DNA from 3 places in the Sedimenticola sp. genome. Region 3 is predicted to be linked to each of the others. Evidence: predicted binding sites of a transcription regulator. Region 3 holds the regulator's gene; each other region holds the start of a gene.
The links. The regulator FliA, encoded in region 3, starts transcription of late flagellar genes. The targets are predictions, from matches to a motif close to GCTAAAGTTNNNNNNNNNNCNGCCGATA.
Positions count from the first base shown of each region.

Region 1: the regulator FliA is predicted to act here: its motif matches at 2,906-2,933, upstream of ACQY5R_RS10830 (type IV pilus twitching motility protein PilT).
Region 2: the regulator FliA is predicted to act here: its motif matches at 3,012-3,039, upstream of ACQY5R_RS11480 (methyl-accepting chemotaxis protein).

Region 1 is NZ_JBNKFS010000013.1:82,203-88,955, forward strand. Features, by position in the region: gene ACQY5R_RS10820 (dihydroorotate dehydrogenase electron transfer subunit) at 1-487, shown strand, start outside; gene ACQY5R_RS10825 (PilT/PilU family type 4a pilus ATPase) at 614-1,774, opposite strand; gene ACQY5R_RS10830 (type IV pilus twitching motility protein PilT) at 1,790-2,830, opposite strand; gene ACQY5R_RS10835 (YggS family pyridoxal phosphate-dependent enzyme) at 3,013-3,702, shown strand; gene proC (pyrroline-5-carboxylate reductase) at 3,963-4,799, shown strand; gene ACQY5R_RS10845 (YggT family protein) at 4,799-5,377, shown strand; gene ACQY5R_RS10850 (DUF167 family protein) at 5,390-5,689, shown strand; gene ACQY5R_RS10855 (dynamin family protein) at 5,783-6,753, shown strand, end outside.
Region 2 is NZ_JBNKFS010000014.1:97,306-104,058, reverse strand. Features, by position in the region: gene ACQY5R_RS11490 (hypothetical protein) at 1-296, shown strand, start outside; gene ACQY5R_RS11485 (Crp/Fnr family transcriptional regulator) at 488-1,195, shown strand; gene ACQY5R_RS11480 (methyl-accepting chemotaxis protein) at 1,284-2,918, opposite strand; gene nadA (quinolinate synthase NadA) at 3,082-4,131, opposite strand; gene ACQY5R_RS11470 (NUDIX hydrolase) at 4,158-4,826, opposite strand; gene ACQY5R_RS11465 (HDOD domain-containing protein) at 5,000-5,866, shown strand; gene ACQY5R_RS11460 (diguanylate cyclase domain-containing protein) at 5,895-6,753, shown strand, end outside.
Region 3 is NZ_JBNKFS010000001.1:22,372-29,124, forward strand. Features, by position in the region: gene ACQY5R_RS00140 (protein-glutamate methylesterase/protein-glutamine glutaminase) at 1-874, opposite strand, end outside; gene ACQY5R_RS00145 (chemotaxis protein CheA) at 959-3,178, opposite strand; gene ACQY5R_RS00150 (protein phosphatase CheZ) at 3,191-3,904, opposite strand; gene cheY (chemotaxis response regulator CheY) at 3,938-4,312, opposite strand; gene ACQY5R_RS00160 (RNA polymerase sigma factor FliA) at 4,369-5,109, opposite strand; gene ACQY5R_RS00165 (MinD/ParA family protein) at 5,106-5,945, opposite strand; gene flhF (flagellar biosynthesis protein FlhF) at 5,980-6,753, opposite strand, start outside.

The DNA.
Region 1 (6,753 bases), on a different contig from region 3:
GCAGTCGCTGGCCGGGAAGCGCGAATTCCGGCCCCTGGTTATCCTCGGTTCCGAAGTGCCCTTCCCGTTCAAACCGCAACCCTCCACTCTGTTGATGCCGGAGATGCCGGACGGCGTAATAGCCAGCATGCCGCTGCTGGATGACTGGCTGATCCCAAGCCGACTGGCCAGCTTGCAAGGTTTCCCGGGCTGCTATGAAGGCTATGTGACGGAGCTGGCCCGCCACTGGCTCCAGTCGCTACCTGCCGAGGAGCTGTCCCAGGTGGAGATCTTCTCTTGCGGTCCCCATCCGATGTTGGAAGGGGTGGCCCGACTGGCGGACGAATTTAATCTGCCTTGCCAGGTGTCACTGGAAGAGTTCATGGCCTGTGGTGTAGGCGGCTGTGCCGGTTGTGTGGTTGAGGTACAAACCGATCAAGGCCCCGCCATGAAGCGGGTCTGCGTGGATGGGCCGGTATTTGACTCACGGAAGGTATTCCCCGCCTGACACACCGCGGCTTAAAAACTCATCGTAACCGCAGAAAACGCCAAGATAAGTCATATGCGTTCCCACGCTGAGCGTGGGAACGAGGGGTCGGTTGGGGTGAGCACGCTTTTGTGCCCACTCGGAAGCCTAGATATCTTCCTCATCAATCAGTGAGACCGTATTCATTCTGGCCGCGTAACGTTCAGCGTCCCCCCCACCCAGTTTGATCATCAGCCGCACCTCATTGGCCGAATCGGCATACAAAATAGCGTCTTCGTAGGTGATCTCGCCCTCGGTGTAGAGCTGGTAGAGTGCCTGATCGAAGGTGATCATACCTTGCTCCGTGGAACGTTTCATCAGCTCCTTCAGCTTATGTATCTCACCCTTGCGAATCAGATCGGAAGCCAGCGGAGTATTGATCAGGATCTCCACCACCGGTCGTCGACTCTTGCCATCCGGACGCCGAATCAGCTGCTGCGCAATGACGGCACGCAGATTCAGTGATAGGTCCATGAACACCTGGTCACGGCGATCTTCCGGGAAAAAGTTGATGATCCGATCCAGCGCCTGATTGGCATTGTTGGCGTGCAGGGTGGAGAGTACCAGATGACCGGTTTCGGCAAAGGCGATGGCATGCTCCATGGTTTCCCGGGTACGGATTTCGCCGATCAGGATGACATCCGGCGCCTGGCGCAGGGTATTCTTCAGCGCCACTTCATAGGATTCAGTATCGATGCCCACTTCGCGCTGGGTGATGATACAGCCATCGTGATTATGAATAAACTCGATCGGATCCTCGATGGTGATGATATGACCGGAGCTGTTGCGATTCCGATAACCCACCAGGGAAGCCAGCGAGGTGGATTTGCCGGTCCCCGTGGCCCCGACAAAAAACACGATACCGCGCTTGGCCAGCGCCAACTCTTTTAATACCGGGGGTAACAACAGATCCTGAATCTCCGGGATTCGCGTTTCGATACGCCTCAGCACCATTCCCACGGCATCCCGTTGCACGAAGGCGCTGACCCGAAAACGGCCGGCACCCTTGGAACTGACCGCAAAGTTGCACTCGTTGGTCTGGGAAAACTCTTCACGCTGAGCCGGCGACATAATGCTCATCACCAGTTCCCGGGACTGGTCATCGCTAAATTTGCTTTTGGCGACAGGCATAATGCGGCCGTTAACCTTGATGCAGGGCGGCATCCCCGCTGTGACAAAGAGGTCGGAGGCCTTCTTTTGGGCCATCAGGTTCAAAATCGCATTAAAATCCACTTTATCCTCGCTGCCGATTGATATCGGCTCCATCATTCACGAATGCATCAATTAACCGCTGAATATCTCTTTATTCATCGCCTTGGAGCGGGCATCCAAGCGACTGATCATGCCTTTTTTCACCAGTTCCTGCAGATGCTGATCCAGCGTCTGCATGCCGTGGGCCTGGCCGGTCTGGATCGCCGAGTACATCTGCGCCACTTTGTCTTCGCGGATCAGGTTACGAATGGCCGGAGTACCGACCATAATCTCCCACGCCGCGGTACGCCCACCCCCGACTTTCTTTAACAGGGTCTGGGCGATAACCGAACGTAGCGATTCGGACAACATGGAACGGACCATGGATTTTTCGCCGGCCGGAAACACGTCGATGATGCGGTCGATCGTCTTGGCGGCGGAACTGGTATGCAGGGTGCCGAAGACCAGATGTCCGGTCTCGGCCGCCGTCAATGCCAGGCGGATGGTTTCCAGGTCACGCAACTCACCCACCAGGATGATATCCGGATCTTCACGCAACGCCGAACGCAACGCCTCGGAAAAGCCCAGGGTATCCCGATGTACCTCGCGCTGGTTGATCAAACACTTTTTACTGGTATGCACAAACTCAATCGGGTCCTCGATGGTGAGAATGTGGGCATACTCCGTATCATTCTTGTAATCCATCATCGCGGCCAGCGTAGTGGATTTGCCCGACCCGGTCGGACCGGTCACCAGTACCAGCCCCCGGGGAACATTAACAATGTCCTTGAAGGTTTCAGGACACCCCAGATCTTCCAGGGTCAGCACTTTGGAGGGAATGGTACGAAAAACCGCCGATGCACCGCGATCCTGATTGAAGGCGTTGACACGAAAACGGGCCAGACCGGGAATCTCGAACGAGAAATCGGTCTCCAAAAACTCCTCGTAGTCCTTACGCTGCTTGTCGTTCATGATGTCGTAGACCAGACCATGAACGATTTTATGATCCAGTGCCGGCACATTGATGCGGCGAATATCCCCATCTACCCGAATCATCGGCGGCAATCCCGCCGAAATGTGCAAGTCCGAAGCCTCATGCTTGACGCTGAAGGCAAGCAGCTCAGCAATATCCATACACCCCGTCTCCCGTCATTCTGTTATCTGTATGGCACCCGTTTTCCGCTATCCCAGGCGCCTCCGCTTAGGGATTAGCGACCGCTATTGGGGAAACTGGCGTTTTTTTGTTTTAATACCCGGACTGCAACCGCACTCCGCGCTCACTCTACTTATTATAGACACACAGGCTGATCAAGATCATGTCCCCAATCCAGACCCGCCTCGAAGCGGTCCAACAGCAGATCCAGCAGGCAGAAGAGAAGTACCGTCGCGTCAGCGGATCGGTGCAACTGCTGGCCGTCAGCAAGACCCGTCCGGCCCAGGATATACTTCAAGCCGTTGCAGCGGGACAACGCCGCTTTGGCGAAAGTTACATACAGGAAGCGCTCGATAAAATCGAACAGCTCAGGGACAGCAATCTTGAGTGGCACTTCATTGGCAGGATACAGGGAAACAAGACCCGCGCCATAGCGGAAAACTTCGACTGGGTTCACAGTATCGACAGTCTGCGCCATATCAAACGTCTCAACGACCAACGCCCGACACAGCTGCCGCCCCTGAAAATCTGCCTGCAGATTAAAATCGATGATGAAGAGAGCAAGGCGGGCATGTCGATCGACGACGCCAGGCAACTGATCAAGCAGATGCCAAGCTTCCCAAGGCTGTCGCTGCAGGGGCTGATGACACTTCCGGCACCCTCTGAAACAGTGGAAGCGCAGCGGCGACCGTTCAGGTTACTGCGACAACTGCGTGACGAACTGGCGACTGAGACACTGCCGCTGGAGACACTCTCCATGGGCATGACGGATGACCTGGAAGCCGCTATCGCGGAGGGCTCAACGCTGGTACGTATAGGTACAGCTATATTTGGTCCGAGAAACTATGCTTAGGGAAGCCCTGATTAAAGCCATCCCTGGCTTTATCAGCGCACGAAAACAAAAAATGCGATTTTTCGTTTTCTTCATTTTCAATGGCTTACAGCCACCAAAACTGGCAGCACATCCCTGTACTACCAGAACCTCTGAATTAATCAGGGGTTCCTTAGACTTTGATTAGGAGCGATACCGAATCGGGATATATCAGCCGATCCGAATGCGCTAGGATATAGCCCCAGCCCATGGGGCTCACTCAAACAAGACATACAACCACTATGAGCGATACGAGCAGCAAGACCCTCACATTTATCGGTGCCGGTAACATGGCAACCAGTCTCATTGGCGGCCTGGTCGCCGATGGTTACGATCCCAAAAAAATCATCGCTAGCGATCCTGACAGCGGCAAACTGGCCGACCTTTCGGCGCGTTTCGGCATTCAGTCCGGCACCGACAATATCGACGCCATACGCCAGGCGGATGTGGTTGTGTTGGCGGTAAAACCACAAGCGCTCGAACAGCTTTGCCGCGACATACAAGCAGCCGTACAGCAACGCCACCCCCTGGTGGTTTCGATCGCCGCCGGTATTCGCGAAGCAGATATGCAAGCCTGGCTGGGGGGCGACATCGCGCTGGTACGTACCATGCCCAACACCCCGGCCATGCTGCAGGCGGGTGCCACCGTGCTCCATGCCGGAAGCGGCGTAACCGCCGCGCAAAGGGATTTGGCGGAATCGATTTTACGGGCGGTAGGCTTGACCCGTTGGGTCGACAACGAAGCCTTGATGGACATTGCCACCGCCCTATCCGGTAGTGGCCCGGCTTATTTTTTCCTGGTCATGGAAGCGATGGAGACAGCCGCCATCAGCAACGGCCTGGCCGCTGACACGGCCCGCCTGCTGACCATACAGACAGCCCTTGGCGCCGCCCGCATGGCCATAGAGAGCAGTGACGGCCCGGCTACCCTGAGACAAAAGGTCACCTCACCTGGTGGCACCACCGAACGGGCCCTGTCGATATTGGAACAGGGCAAACTCCGGGAGCTGTTCGGGGAGGCCATCGGCGGCGCCTGTGAACGCTCCAAAGAGCTGTCTGAAATGCTGGGGAATCACTGATGGGGAGCAATTACCTGACGGATCCCCTGGCGTTCCTGATCCAGGTAATCTTTGACCTGATGATCCTGGTGGTGATGCTTCGCTTCATTCTGCAACTGGTGCGGGCGGATTTCTACAACCCGATCTCCCAGTTTACCGTCAAGATGACCACCCCGCTGCTGCGCCCGCTACGGCGGGTTATCCCCGGTATCGGCGGTATCGACGTCGCCTCTATCATACTGATGTTCTTGCTTAAAACCCTCGAACTGACGCTGATCATGCTGGTTTCCGGCAAAGGCATGCAACCCCTGGCCGCCATGGCCTTCGCCATCCCCGAGCTGATCAGCTTGACCATCAATTTTTTCCTGTTCGCCATCCTCATCCAGGTGATACTCAGCTGGGTCAATCCGGGCCACTACAATCCCGCTAGCGCCTTGATCTACAGCATCACTGCCCCCTTGCTGCGGCCGGCCCAACGCTTGATTCCCCCGATCGGCGGCATTGATCTTTCACCCATGGCGGTGCTGGTGGGATTGCAACTGTTGAAGATGCTGTTGATCCCCCCGCTTCAGATGCTCACGACTAGCCTGTTGCTCTGACGATGGACCGGTATGACCTCGAGTACTGATTGGTACCGCTGGGAGGGGGAAGACCTGTTGCTGCAACTTCGGGTCCAACCGAGGGCCAGTAAGGACCAGTTCGTGGGGCCCTACGGTGACCAATACAAGGTGCGCATTACCGCCCCGCCGGTCGAAGGCAAGGCCAATGCACATCTGCAGCGATTTCTTGCCAAAGCCTTTGGCGTGGGCCGGGATCAGGTCAGCCTGATTAGCGGCGACAGCTGTAAAAACAAGGGATTTCGTATCCACCGACCGCAGAAATTCCCAATCTCCCTCACAAAACCGTCATAAAGATTAGCGGTTTATCTGTATTTTCAATGCAGTAGCCGTGAAACTGCCTATAATTTCTCGAAACTTCAGGCGACCCTGTAGTAAGATCGGCCAATGCAACAGAAGGAGCATCCTGTGGAGCGATCGCAACTGGAAACACAGTTGAAGGCTTACGAGCAGTGGAAGGCGGACATTATTCGTACGGTCAAGCTCTACTACAGTTGGCTGAGCAAGCACCGCTTGGCGACGGATGAGAGTGAGAAACGCATCCGTGACTGCCTGTCGTCACTCTATAGCGATCGACTCACCATCGCCTTCGTGGCGGAGTTTTCCCGCGGCAAGACTGAGCTGATCAACGCCATTTTCTTCTCCGACTTCGGGCGTCGTCTGCTCCCCTCCACGGCCGGTCGCACCACCATGTGTCCGACCGAGCTGTTCTACGACCAGCAGGCCGACCAAGCCTACGTGCGGTTGTTGCCGATTGAGACCCGACTGCAGGATACCAGCATCCGTGACCTGAAACGCAAACCGGCGCTCTGGGTGACTTACCCGCTGGATCTGGAATCGGCGGACCAGGTCGAGGATTGCCTGCAAGAGGTGATCAAAACCCGTAAAGTAACCCTGGCCGAAGCGGTGCGTCTGGGCATGTATGATCCGCAGCAGCACCCCAACCAGAGCCGACCACCCGACTTTGTCGAAATCCCCAAATGGCGTCATGCCCTGATCAGTTTCCCCCATCCGCTGTTGAAGCAGGGTCTGACCATCCTCGATACGCCGGGACTGAACGCCCTGGGCAGCGAACCGGAGCTAACGTTAAAAATGCTCCCCTCCGCCCAGGCGGTACTATTCGTGTTAGCCGCCGATGCCGGCGTCACCCGCAGCGACCTGGAGATGTGGCAAAACCATATCAAGGGCTTTCAGCGTAGCCGTCAGCGCGGCCTGATCGTGGTCCTGAACAAGATCGATACCCTTTGGGATGAGCTGCAGGATGCGACCAGCATCGATAACGCTATCAATCGCCAGTGCAATCACACCGCCCAAATACTGGGAGTGAATCGCAAGGCGATTTTTCCAGTATCGGCCCA
Region 2 (6,753 bases), on a different contig from region 3:
AAAATCGGCAGATGAGCATGATGTGCATGACAGTAAAGGTGCCGAATATGAAGGAGTTCATCTCTGATAAGGCAGCACGCCTGCAGTTCAGACTGTTTCTGTTGACATTGCTGCTGGCTCTTGCCGCCAGTCTCTATCCCGGAGTATTTGCCTACTTGGCAGGACTGTTTTTCTTTGTCTCCAATACCCTTCTGCTTAAAAACCTCCTGGTTGCCATGTTCCGCTACCGCACTACGCATCGTGCATTACTGGCCTACGCTGCGAGTGTTTCGGCTGACGATAAGGGTCTGGGATAGTCGGTCAGCACCACTTAGGTCACAGCAAATTGTTTCAGTATTTCCCTTTGGAATGGGAATACCGATCATCCTGCCGACACCATCTCTTTGCGTATGTGATTTTCATCAGCAATTTTCTGCGCTAGAATACACACCCTTAAAAGATTAACTTACTGAAAATTAAACGATTATTTTTTATTCATGGTGTGATTATGCCGACAGAACTGAGAGAAGCCTACCTGTTTTCCCAACTCGATGAGAGTCAGTTGGAACGTGTCCGCAAGATGAGCACCGAGATTCAACTGCAGGATAATGAGGCGCTGTTTGAGGTGGGCGACGAAGCCCGGCGCTTTTTTTTGGTCCAGGAGGGACAGATAAAGCTTTCCCGTCTTTCCATGAACGGTAACGAGAAAGTGATCGAAGTGGTCACGGCTGGCTACACGTTTGCCGAGGCGCTGATGTTTTCGGATAAGCCCTCTTATCCGGTACGTGCCTCTGCTATTGGGAAGACGCGACTGACGGCGGTAGATAGCCGGGGCTTTTTGGATCTTCTGCGGGAATCAACCGATACCTGTTTTCGTGTGATGGGCGACATGAGTATGCGGCTGCGCCGTATGGTCAAGGAGATCGACGATTTGACACTGCAGAGTGCGACAGGACGTGTTGCCGGTTATCTCTGTGGTAAATCCATGTTAAAGGGCCAGACCCGGGTCGCCTTCGATTTGGCAACCCCCAAAGGAGTACTGGCATCCCGCTTGTCTGTAAAGCCGGAGACTTTTTCAAGGATTTTGCATAACTTTACCGATCAGGGACTGGTTAAGGTAAAGGGTGGCCATATCGAAATTCTCAACGTGGATGGGCTGCGCAAGCATGCCGAGTCGTCAGGGGTTTGCGGGCAGCAGATCGGCCCGGAGAGCTGAACGGCGGGTTTCTTTATTTATCTGAATAATATAACCAGAGAGGGCGCCATGGGCGCCCTCTCTGATTATGCTGCTGAACACGCAGATCTCAGACCTTAAATTGCCTGACTTGGGTCTGCAGCTCTTCTCCCAGTCGTGCGAGTGCCTGACTGGCTGTTGCGACCTGGTCGGCGCTGCCGGTCGCCTGCTCCGCCAATTGCGATATTTGCACAATGCTTCGATCGATCTCTTGGGCCACGGCCGATTGCTCTTCGGCGGCGCTGGCAATCTGTGTGTTCATGTCCGAGATGGTGGCGACGGATTGCACGATCTTGCTGAGTGATTCGGCAGCCGCCAGCGCTTTATTTACGGTGATTTGGGTGGTGGATTGGCCCTGCTCCATGACTTTGACCGCTTCATTGGTGCCCGATTGCAGGCGCTCAATCATCTCTTGGATCTCTTGGGTGGACTGCTGGGTGCGGCTTGCCAGTGTGCGCACTTCATCGGCAACCACGGCAAAGCCGCGCCCTTGTTCACCGGCGCGTGCCGCTTCTATCGCCGCATTCAGCGCCAAAAGATTGGTCTGCTCGGCAATACCGCGGATCACATCCAGCACGCTGCCGATCGCTTCACTCTCGGATTCCAGGCGATTGATGACACTGGAGGCTTTTTCAACTTCCCCGGCCAGTTTGTTGATGGCCTGGGATGCCTCGTCCACCACGCTTCGTCCTGCATTGGCCTCACTGTTTGCTTCACGGGCTGAGCTGGCCGTTTTTTCCGCATTCTGGGCTATTTCATGAACGGTGGCAGCCATCTCGGTGACGGCCGTGGCCACCTGATGCGTTTCACTTCGCTGCTGATCCATGCCTTCATGGCTTTTGGCCGTTATCGCTGTCAGTTCATCGGCTGAGGTGGCTATTTGATTGGTGGCGGCGCTGACTTGGGCAATCGTATTCTGTACTTTGATGGCAAATTCGTTAAAAGCACCGGACAGTCGCGCCACTTCATCGTGACCGCTACTATCCAGTCTCTGGGTGAGGTCTCCGTCGCCCGCGGCGATGTTATGCATCGCTTGGGTAGTCAGTTGCAGTGGCGTACAGATACTGCGTGCGATGATGGCCGATACGGATATCAAGATCAGCAACACGGCACCGACGATGATTGCCAGCGTTGTGGCGTTGCTCCAGAAAGCGGCCTCTACGTCATCGATATAGATACCGGTGCCGACAACCCAGCCCCAGGGCTTGAAGCCTTTGATATAGGAGGCTTTCTGTACCGGCGCTTCGCTGTTTGGCTTGGGCCAGAGATAGGGGACCGTTCCTTCGCCGCTCTCTTTGACCTTTTTTACGAACTCGACAAAGATGGCCGTGCCATTGGCGTCTTTCAGTCCTGATAAGTCCTTACCTTCCAGGGAGGGCTTAATCGGATGCATCAGGACCACCGAATGCATATCGTTGACCCAGAAGTAGTTGCCCCCCTCGTAACGCAGGGAGCGAATGCTGGCAAGGGCACCGGCTTTTGCCGTTGATTCATCCAGTTCACCTGCGGTGAAGCGTCGGTGAAAATCGGCGATGATGCTGTGTGCGGTCTCCGTCAGCTTCTGGGTTTGCTGATCCTTCTCCTCCAGCAGGCTCGATTTGAACTGGATCAGGGAGAAGGCCGTGATGACGGCGATGCCGATGACTGCGAATGAGATTAATGCCCAGAGGCGGTGGGTAATGCTCAGGCGCCGTAGTGCGTTCATAGAAGTTCCTCAGCAGCTTGCCTGAAGGTCCCGTTCGGGCGATGTTGTGGTCAATTATTTAGAAGGATTCCACTCCTCCTAGCCTTGACCTTGTGGCGGCTGTCAAGATGAAATCTTGAGCATTCATTGATCTGCCTCAGCATAGCATTACCTAAACGCCTAGTTAACGTTGGCTCTGGGCGAAATCCATCATCCTTTGTATGGGTTTTACCGCCTGCTCTCGGATCGCGGGGTCGATAAAGATCTCATTTGTTTCTTTTTCCAGGACTTCCAGTAAGTTTTGTAGCGAATTCATACCCATCCAGGGGCAGTGGGCGCAGCTTTCACAGGTGGCGCCTTCACCGGCAGTCGGGGCTTCAATCAGCTTTTTACCCGGGGCCAATTGCTTCATTTTATGGAAGATACCCCCATCCGTTGCCACGATAAACTCATGGTTTTTCATTTCGACCACTGCCTTGATCAGAGCGGTTGTCGAGCCGACTACGTCGGCCTGCTCGATCACCGCCTCAGGGGATTCAGGGTGAACCAGTACCGCGGCGTCCGGATGTAAGCGGCGGATCCGCTCCAAAGCTACCGATTTAAACTCCTCATGGACAACGCAAGCGCCGTTCCAAAACAGCATATCGGCACCGGTCTGCTTCTGTACGTAGTGCCCGAGATGCTTGTCCGGTGCCCAGATAATCTTTTCACCGCGTCCGGCAAGATACTCGATGATCGGCAGAGCAATGCCTGACGTGACTACCCAGTCGGCACGCGCTTTCACTTTGGCGCTGGTATTGGCGTAGACCACCACCGTATGATCGGGGTGCTGGTCGCAAAAGTCACTGAACTCATCAGCGGGACAGCCTTCATCCAGGGAGCAGGTGGCGTTTAGATCTGGCATCAACACCCGCTTTTCCGGATTGAGAATTTTTGCCGTCTCGCCCATGAAGCGGACGCCGCAGACCACCAGGGTCGTGGCGGACTGCTGTGAACCGAAGCGTGCCATCTCCAGCGAGTCGGAGACGCAGCCCCCCGTCTCTTCAGCCAGCTCCTGCAGGTCGCCATCGGTATAATAGTGTGCCACCAGTACGGCGTTACGTTCTTTGAGTAATGCCTTGATCCGTGACTTGATCGCCTGCTTTTCGTCGGGGCTCAGGATCGGCCATTGCGGGTGGGGCGGAACGACCACGGGATGGGGGCGGATTTCAACGGAGCTGTTTGTCTGCGTCATGGTTTTCTCTCGGTTGCTTGGCAAGATCAGCGTATGATCTCGACGCGGTCAGGGTTGGTTACACGGTAGATCTTGGCGGGTCGGTGGTTTCCGTTTCTGCGCTTTCCGCCGGTCTCTTCCAGCCGGTCAAGACCCAATACCCATTTGCGAAAATTCCTTTTGTCGAGTTTCTCATTGCGCAGAATTTCATAGACCGACTGTAGTTCGCTCAGGGTGAAGGTATCTGGCATCAGCTGAAAGGCAATGGTGGAGTAGAGGGTTTTGGCGGCGAGGCGTTCACGCGCCAATAAAATGATCTCTTTATGGTCGAAGGCCAAGTCGGGAAGGTTATTCAATGGAAACCAGGCGGCTTCTGTTGCGTCACTTCCCGCTGACAGAGTGAGTTTGTCCGGAGGGACCAGTGCGTAATAGGTGACGCTGATGACCCGTTCCCTGGGGTCTCTGTTCGGTTGGCCGAAGGTATAGAGTTGTTCAATGTATAGATCCGAGACCCCTGTCTCCTCCTGCAGCTCTCGCTTCGCACAGCTTTCCAGGTCTTCGTCAATTTCCAGAAAACCACCCGGTAGCGCCCATTGGCCGATAAAAGGATCCTGCGCCCGGCGTATCAGCAGGAGTTGCAGCTGTTGTTCGCGCAGGGTGAAAACCGCCACATCGGTGGTCACGGCAGGGTGGGGATAGGGGTATTGATAGGCCATCGGTTTTAATACTAAGTGTTTAATGTACACTATATTGGGCATTGCGGTGCAGCATGTCAAGCCATCTATTCATTATTGGTCTCAGAAGGTGAAGATAATCTATTGGATGCTAAAGAAAACCTGGGAAGAACCGCTAACCGCGTATAGAAAAGTTTTCCGGGAAGAATCTCGTTATGGACACCAATAAAGAGAGTGCGGCGCGAGCGATTTTCAACGTGAAGCATCTGCCGCCGCTCTCCACAACAGCGACACAACTGCTACAAGCGGTGTCTGATGATGAAATCGACCTGAAGGCGCTGGCCGCGATTATCGATCAAGACCCCGGCATTGCGGCGCGTATCGTGGGACTGGCGAACTCGGCGTATTTTGCTCAACCTTCACCGGTGTATAGCGTTGAAGAGGCCATTATTCGGGTCCTGGGATTGAATATGGTCAAGAGCCTGGCTTTGGGGATCAGTGTGGCGGGCGTATTTGAGGTGGACAAGTGTCCGGCTTTTGATTTGCCGGGATACTGGTTCCAGGCATTAGCCGCGGGACAGTTGGCCCGAACATTGGTGATGTTGGTGCCAGTGGCAAAAAGGCCAGATCCGGCAGCGCTCTATCTCGCCGGCCTGTTCCATAACCTGGGCGCACTATTGCTTGTTCACACCCTGGGCGAAGCCTACGGAGAGGTGTTGCACGCCGCGAGTAAAAACCCGACTGAATCATTGATTGCTATCGAGAAAGCACAGCTGGGCATTGACCATCAGGAGGCTGGTGCTTGGTTGGCTGAACGTTGGCACCTGCCCGGCGTGATCGTGACAATGATGACCCGTCTGGGGGATGACGACTATTCTGGTGATTACCAGACAGAAGTGAATTTGTTGACCGGCGCAGTGGATTGGGTGAGTTGTATTCGTACCAGTGATGCCTATGCATTGTCGGATAGCGACTGGCTGAAAGGGATTGAGGGATTCAACCGAGAACGGCTTCCCCAGATCGAAGAGGCTTTTCGCCGGCAACTGGATGACCTGGAACTGGTGGCGAGACAGCTTGCATGATGAACGATAGCAACCAAAGAGAATCAATGTGATTTTCGGCCATCAGGACCATTTCTTTTCACTTGTCGATTCGCTCTCGGCGATCCGCCAGCTTTCACGCTTGCCGATCGAGGGTGTCGCCGAGGAACAGTTTCTAAGTCAGGCGCTTGAGGCACTGATCGAATACCAAGATTTGGAGCAGTGTTCGATCTTCCTGTTAGAGGGCGAGGTACTACGTTGTGCTGTAGGTGGTGGTCTCAATACGTTCCATCGGAGGGATACGCACCCACCGGCTGCAGACAACAAACCTATGCAGTTTTCGGCCGGTGAGGGCATCATGGGCCTGGCACTGCAGACAGGCCAGATCCAGTATTGCCGAAACTGTAAAACCGATCCGCGCTTTAAACCTTTCACTAAAACCACGCTGTTTTACGGTGACGGGTCTTTGATCTCGGCACCGATAGTCTCGGATGAAGAGGTATTGGGTGTACTTAATGTGTCTCATCATCTACCGGAGTTTTTTCAGACCTGGCACCAACATTTTTTGATGCTATTTGCCAATTTCCTGGGCCGGTTGTTGCATCTGCACCGGTTGGTGAATCGGCTTGAAGAGGAGGTTGCCACGCGTACCCTCGCCTTGGGGCAGTCACTGGAAGAGTCCGAAGCGCTACGCATCCGATATCAGGAGCTCTCGGTTACAGATGAATTGACTGGTTTGTACAATCGCCGCTACTTTTTTTCCGAAGGTCAATCCATGCTGTCGAGAGCGGTTCGCTATGGGCATCCGCTTGGGATGATGCTGATTGATGTGGATGGCTTGAAAGGCATTAACGACAGCTGGGGGCATTTGGTTGGGGATCAGGCGATCTGCCAGGTTGCCGAAACTTTGCAGCGACAGGCCCGAGCAG
Region 3 (6,753 bases):
CGGTCAAAATAATGGCCAACACTTCACGTGGCATCAAACGGGCGGCTGATCCGAAACTCACATCCACACATGGACGATAGGTCTGATCCGAAGTGCTCTCCTTGATTCTGATGACAGCCCCCTCTCCGCGGCGTTCCAGAATCATCTGTTTGCCACCCGGCGCAAGAAAGGCGTGTCCCGGACGCAGCAGATCACCATCAACCGCCTCTTTGACGCTAACGGCACACTGGGTATCGAGCCGCTCCGCATAGGCCGGGGTAAAACTGGCCGGCATATGCACAACAATGATTATCGGCAAGGGGAAATCGCTGGGCAGTGCAGCGAGCAACGTTTGAATAGCCACCGGCCCACCCGTGGATGCCCCAATAGCCACCAGTTTGTAACTTCCGCGATGGACCGGAGCAACTGCCCTGGGCTCGACAGGCTTGACGGACGGTTGGGGTCGTATAATGGTACCGAGCCGACGCGTGACGCCGCGCGTTCCGATTGCCAACACCCGCCGGACCAGCAGTTTCGATGCTTCTTGACCCGTTGAACTATCGAACTGCTTGGGCAGGAAATCCACCGCACCCGCTTCTAGCGCATCCAGCGTCGCCTTGGCCCCTTCGTGGGTTAATGACGAAAACATCAGGATCGGCGTCGGATTTTCCGCCACAATACGTTTTACCGCACTGATGCCATCGAGTACCGGCATCTCCACGTCCATGGTGATCACATCCGGCTTCAGCCGCCGGGCTTCCCGTATTGCGCTCTGTCCATCACCGGCAAAACCGACCACTTCTATCGCCGGATCCGTGCCCAGAATAGAGGCTATCCTTCTGCGGAAGAAGGCCGAATCATCAACGATCAGTACACGCACCCGGGAGGCAATCATGGGTGCGCATCTCGCTGATTACCTGGAGTTGGCAGGAGACGATTAAAACTTACCGCAACCACCTCTCGCGAATTGGATTGGCGATCAGCGACGGGCATATTTTCTCATCAGCCCCGGGATATCAAGGATCAGGGCTATATTACCGTCACCCGTAATCGTCGCCCCTGCCATGCCGTCCAAGCCCTGCAACAGAGCGCCTAGAGGTTTAATAACCACCTCTTCCTGGCCGATCAGATGATCCACCACCAATCCGACCTGGGTATTGCCCACCGTCACGACGACAACGTGACCGACCGATTCACGGTTCTCCCGCGAACTGTTCGGCACCAACCACTTATGCAGGTAGAAAAGCGGTAACGCCCGCTCACGAACCATGATGGTTAACTGTCCATCCACTACATTGGTACGGCGCAGATCCAAATTAAATATTTCCACCACACTCGCCAACGGCAAGGCAAACGGCTGCGTACCTAAAACCACCATCAAGGTTGGTAGAATGGCCAGTGTCAGCGGCAGTTTAATGGTGATCAAACTCCCTTTTCCGTACTCGGAGTCAATCTCAACCTGGCCATTCATCTGGGCGATGCGGGTCTTCACCACGTCCATGCCGACCCCGCGTCCCGAAACATCGGAGATCTCTGTCTTGGTCGAGAACCCGGCCGCGAATATCAGGTTATAGCAATCTTTATCATCCAGACGCGCCGCGGCCTCTTCATCCATCATGCCCTTCTCAACCGCCTTGCGACGCAGCACATCGGGATCCATGCCTTTACCGTCATCAGCGATCGTCAGCAGGATATGGTCGCCAGCCTGAGCCGCTGAAAGTACCACCTTGCCTTTACGGGGCTTGCCGGCCGCTTCCCGCTCATCCGGACTTTCGATGCCATGATCCACCGCGTTACGCACCAGGTGCACCATGGGATCGGAGAGCGCCTCGACCAGATTTTTATCCAGGTCGGTCTCTTCACCGTGCAGTTCAAGATCGATCTCCTTCTTGAGACTGCGTGCCAAATCCCTCACCACCCGGGGAAAACGGCCAAATACCTTTTTCACCGGTTGCATGCGGGTCTTCATCACCGAGTTCTGCAGATCCGAAGTCACCACATCCAGATTGGCTACCGCCGTGGCTACCTCTTCGTCTCCAAGCTTGGCCTTGAGCGTTTCCAGACGATTGCGCACCAACACCAGTTCGCCGACCATATTCATGATCTCATCCAACCTGGCGGTATCAACACGGATAGTGGTTTCTGCCGTAGCCGGAGGGGCCTTGCGGGCTTGTCCGGCGTCGTTTTTTTCTGGGGCCTTTGCTTTTTCAGGGGCAGATCGCTGTATAGTCGGCTTCGGCTTTTCCGACGGTTTTGAGGCCGGTTTAGCTGGCTTGGCGGCAGCACTTGACTTGGCGCTCGGAGCTTCCGCCACGCCATTGATCGCGCCGAACTGACCCTTGCCATGCAATTCATCGAGCAGGGCGTCGAACTCTTCTTCCGTTATCTCATCGGAGTCTGCCGTCGCGGCAGCGGCGACCTGGGGGACAGGCGATTTGGCCCTGGCGGCGGCCGCCTTCTCTTCAGCCGCCGTCGGCACCCCCTTAAACTGCCCCTTTCCATGCAATTGATCCAGGAGGTTTTCAAACTCTTCCTCAGTGATGTCATCACCGCCAGCGGGAGCCGCCTCAGTTACCGGCTCCGCTTTCACCGGGTCGGCTTGAGCGGGAACGCCGCCGTGCTTGCCGGTTCCGTGAAGCTGGTCCAGCAGCTTTTCAAACTCCTCTTCGGTAATATCATCGCCGCCAAGCGCCGGGTCGACAGGCGATCCTGCTGCCTCAACCACCTGGGCAGGTTCGGGGTCTGATTCGGGTTCGGGCTCAGATTCGGCTGCGGATGTAACAGTAGGAACCTCATCCGCTACTTCACTTTCAGGAACAGCCAATTGGTGGAGCGTTTCAATCAATACCGGGTCAGCGTCATCCGGCTCTTCACCCGATTGCACCTTGGCAAACATCTCATTAACAACGTCGAGCACCTGGAGCACGGCGTCCATCAGGACCGCATCTACCCGACGCTGCCCCTGGCGCAAAAGATTAAATACGTCCTCTGCGCGGTGGCAAACCGTTACCAGCGGGTCAATACTCAGAAAACCTGCGCCGCCCTTGATGGTATGGAAGCCACGAAAAACCGCATTCAAGAGATCATAATCGTCGGGGCGTTGTTCTAGATCCACCAACTGTTCATTCAGTTGCTCAAGGATTTCCCCGGCCTCAACCAGGAAGTCCTGCAGGATCTCGTCATCCATATCAATGGCCATGCTTCGACACCTCTAAAAGCCCAAACTGGATAGCAGGTCATCCACATCATCCTGTCCATTGACCGTATTGCCCTGATCAATGCCGGGAATAACGGGTCCTTCCAGTTTCTTTGCATCTTTTTGTTTTTCTGGCAATTTTGAGCCGGATATCCGAACCAGCTGTACCAGCTTGTCTTCAACATCGTGTACCAGGGTGATCACTTGCCGGATAATTTGTCCGGTCAGGTCCTGGAAGTCCTGAGCCATCAACACATCGGTCAAATGACTATGCAACTGCTTCGACCTTTCCGTTGTCAAGGTCAGAAAACTACCCAAATCCTTACTCAACTCCCGAAAATCATCGACCGACAGCTCCCGATTGCAGAAGCGTTCCCATTGCGCTGAAATTGCCAGTGCCTTTTTGCCCAGGTCATCCGCCAGCGGTAACCCTGCTTCTACGGCTCCCAAGGTTTTATTGGCGGATTTTTCAGTCATGCTGATTACGTAGGTCAATCGTTCACTGGCATCCGGAATATCTATTTGTGCCATCTCATTGATGCGGGGATCCAACAGAAACTCATTGATCGCCTCATGCAGCTCCCGTGTGAGCCGCCCTACCTCAACAAACAGTTTGCTCTCAACACCTTCCGAGAGCATGGCGCTAATATGCGTCGCCTCTTCCTCGTTGCCTGCCTCAAGCTGTTCAACCAGTTGTCTTGCCAGCATCAGACGTTCATCACTATCCATACAGTTCTCCAGACGGATTTGTCATGCTGACGCTTAGCTGCCTACACGTTCAAAAATCTTGCTTATCTTCTCTTCCAGAGTTACGGCGGTGAACGGTTTCACCACATATCCATTGACACCTGCCTGTGCCGCCTCAATGATCTGTTCGCGCTTTGACTCAGCCGTTACCATCAACACCGGCAATTTCACCAGATTCGGATCCGCACGCACCGCCTTCAGCAGATCAATACCGGTCATACCCGGCATATTCCAGTCCGTTACCAGGAAATCAAAGTTACCTGACTGCAACATGGGCAAAGCGGTATTACCATCGTCTGCTTCCTGAGTGTTGGTAAACCCCAGGTCCCGAAGCAGATTCTTAATAATCCGTCGCATTGTGGAAAAATCGTCCACAATGAGAATCTTCATGTTTTTATTCAAGGCAACCTCCAAACTCGATGCCGTTATGCGTTTTCATAAACCGATCAGAACTCATCTGTATCGGATAACCAATCTGCCAGGCGGGCGCGTAGTCGCAACGTCGCCTGGCTATGTATCTGGCACACCCTGGACTCACTGACGCCAAGAACCTGGCCAATCTCTCTCAAGTTCATCTCTTCGTCGTAATAGAGTGCGATAACCAATCTCTCTCTTTCCGGCAAACCGGCGATAGCCTCTGCCAGGGCCTTCTTAAAGGCGTCTTTCTGCATGCCGTCAAACAGCCCCGCCGACTCGCTGTCGTTGCCGTCGTAGGGGAGCTCGCCCACCGCCTGCAGCTCTTCAATACTAAAGATCCGGCAGCCCGCCGCATCCTGCAGAATGCGATGATACTGAACTAAATTCATATCCAGTATCTCTGCCACTTCTACATCCCGTGCATCCCGCCCCTGTTCATTCTCTATGGATCGCATGGCATCCGCGACCATTCTGGCTTTCCGATGTACTGACCGGGGAGTCCAATCGCTACGCCGAATCTCATCCAGCATGGCTCCCCGTATGCGAATCCCTGCATAAGTTTCGAAGCTGGCCCCCTGGCTGGGATCGTAATTTCTGCTTGCCTCAAGCAAACCGATCATCCCTGCCTGTATCAGATCATCCGCCTGAACATTGGGTGGCAGACGGTTCATCAGATGATAAGCAATACGCTTGACCAGTGGCGCATGCCGGTTCACCAAGGTGTCGGCATCCATCTCCTGAATCGCGGTATAGCTCGCTAATCCGTTCACCGGCCTATCTCCCCGCTCTGACTTGTGTATTGAATCAGCCGTTCCACGAAGAACTGCAGGTGCCCGCTAGCACCGTCCGGTACAGGCCAGTTATCGGCCTTTTGCGCCAGATTCTTGAATATTTTTGCGATATGGCTACGCGGGTTGGCTTGAACCACGGGTTTTTGTGATTTCACGGCCTTTCTGAGATTTTCGTCGTAAGGAATGCTGCCCATGTAGGTAAGCATAACATCCAGGTACTGGTCTGTGACACGGCACATCTTGTTATAAAGATTGCGCCCCTCTTCAGCCGTGCGGGTCATGTTCGCCAGAATACGGAACCGATCCAGCCCATACTCCCTGTTGAGCAGCTTGATCATGGCGTAAGCATCCGTGATTGATGCCGGTTCATCGCAAACCACCACGATTAACTCCTGCGCCGCTCGACTAAAGCTGACCACAGTATCGGAGATACCCGCCGCCGTGTCGATAATCAACACATCCAGATCGCCGCCCACATCACTGAAGGCGCGGATCAGACCGGCATGCTCAGCGGCACTCAATTCGGCCATCTGCTGCACACCCGATGCCCCGGGCACCACCCGAATGCCGGCCGGCCCCTGCAATACGACCTCTTCCAGAGAGCGTTCACCACTTAACACATGGGACAGGTCGTACTGCGGATGCAGACCCAATACCACATCGATATTGGCGAGCCCAAGGTCGGCATCGAGCAACATCACTCGACGCCCCATCTCCGCCATGGCAACGGCCAGGTTTACCGAAATATTGGTCTTACCGACTCCGCCTTTACCTCCCGTGACCGCGATTACCCGTACCGGTGTAGGCTGTACCATGCGTCTTAATCCTGCTGCTTGATCAGTTATTGGGTCAACCATGAGCATTTGCTCTCGCACCTCCGAGCGCCAGGGCCAGGTATTCGTCGGAATACTCCGCGCCCCCATTGCTACATGCCACGGCCTTGCTGACCAGCGTATGCGAACGAGCCAAATGGAGGTCTTCGGGTACCTTCTGACCGTCAGCAAAAAAGGCCAAGGGTAGCGCCTTGTGTATCAACGCTGAAAGCGCACCACCCAGTGAACCGGCCTCATCCACTTTCGTCAAAATACAGGCCTCGGGTTTGGCCGCACCAAACGCGCTGATCGCCTGTTCCATGGAGGAGTAATCGGTGGCGGCAGAGAGGGTCAGGAAGCTGCGCACACCCTGACCGGCCACATCCAGCAGTGCCAGCTGTTCACTCAGCCTGACGTCACGCTGGCTCATACCGGCCGTATCGATCAATATCAACCGTTTACCGGTCAATCCGTTCAGCGCCACAGCCAACTCTTCGCGAGTGCCAGCTGATCGTACCGGGACATCCAGGATCCTGGCATAGGTATTTAACTGCTCCTGGGCGCCGATGCGGTAATTGTCTGTGGAGATCAACGCCACTTGACGGGTGCCGTAACGCAGGGCAAAACGGGCGGCCAGCTTAGCCACTGTCGTGGTCTTGCCCACACCGGTAGGACCAATTAGCGCAAACACTCCGCCCTGTTCCAGCAGATCATCACCGACGGTTTGGATCTGGTTGGCAAGATAATAGAGTGCCTTTCTCCAAGCCTGGTCAGCTGTCTCTACGTCGGTGACGCTTTCAACCAGCTCACC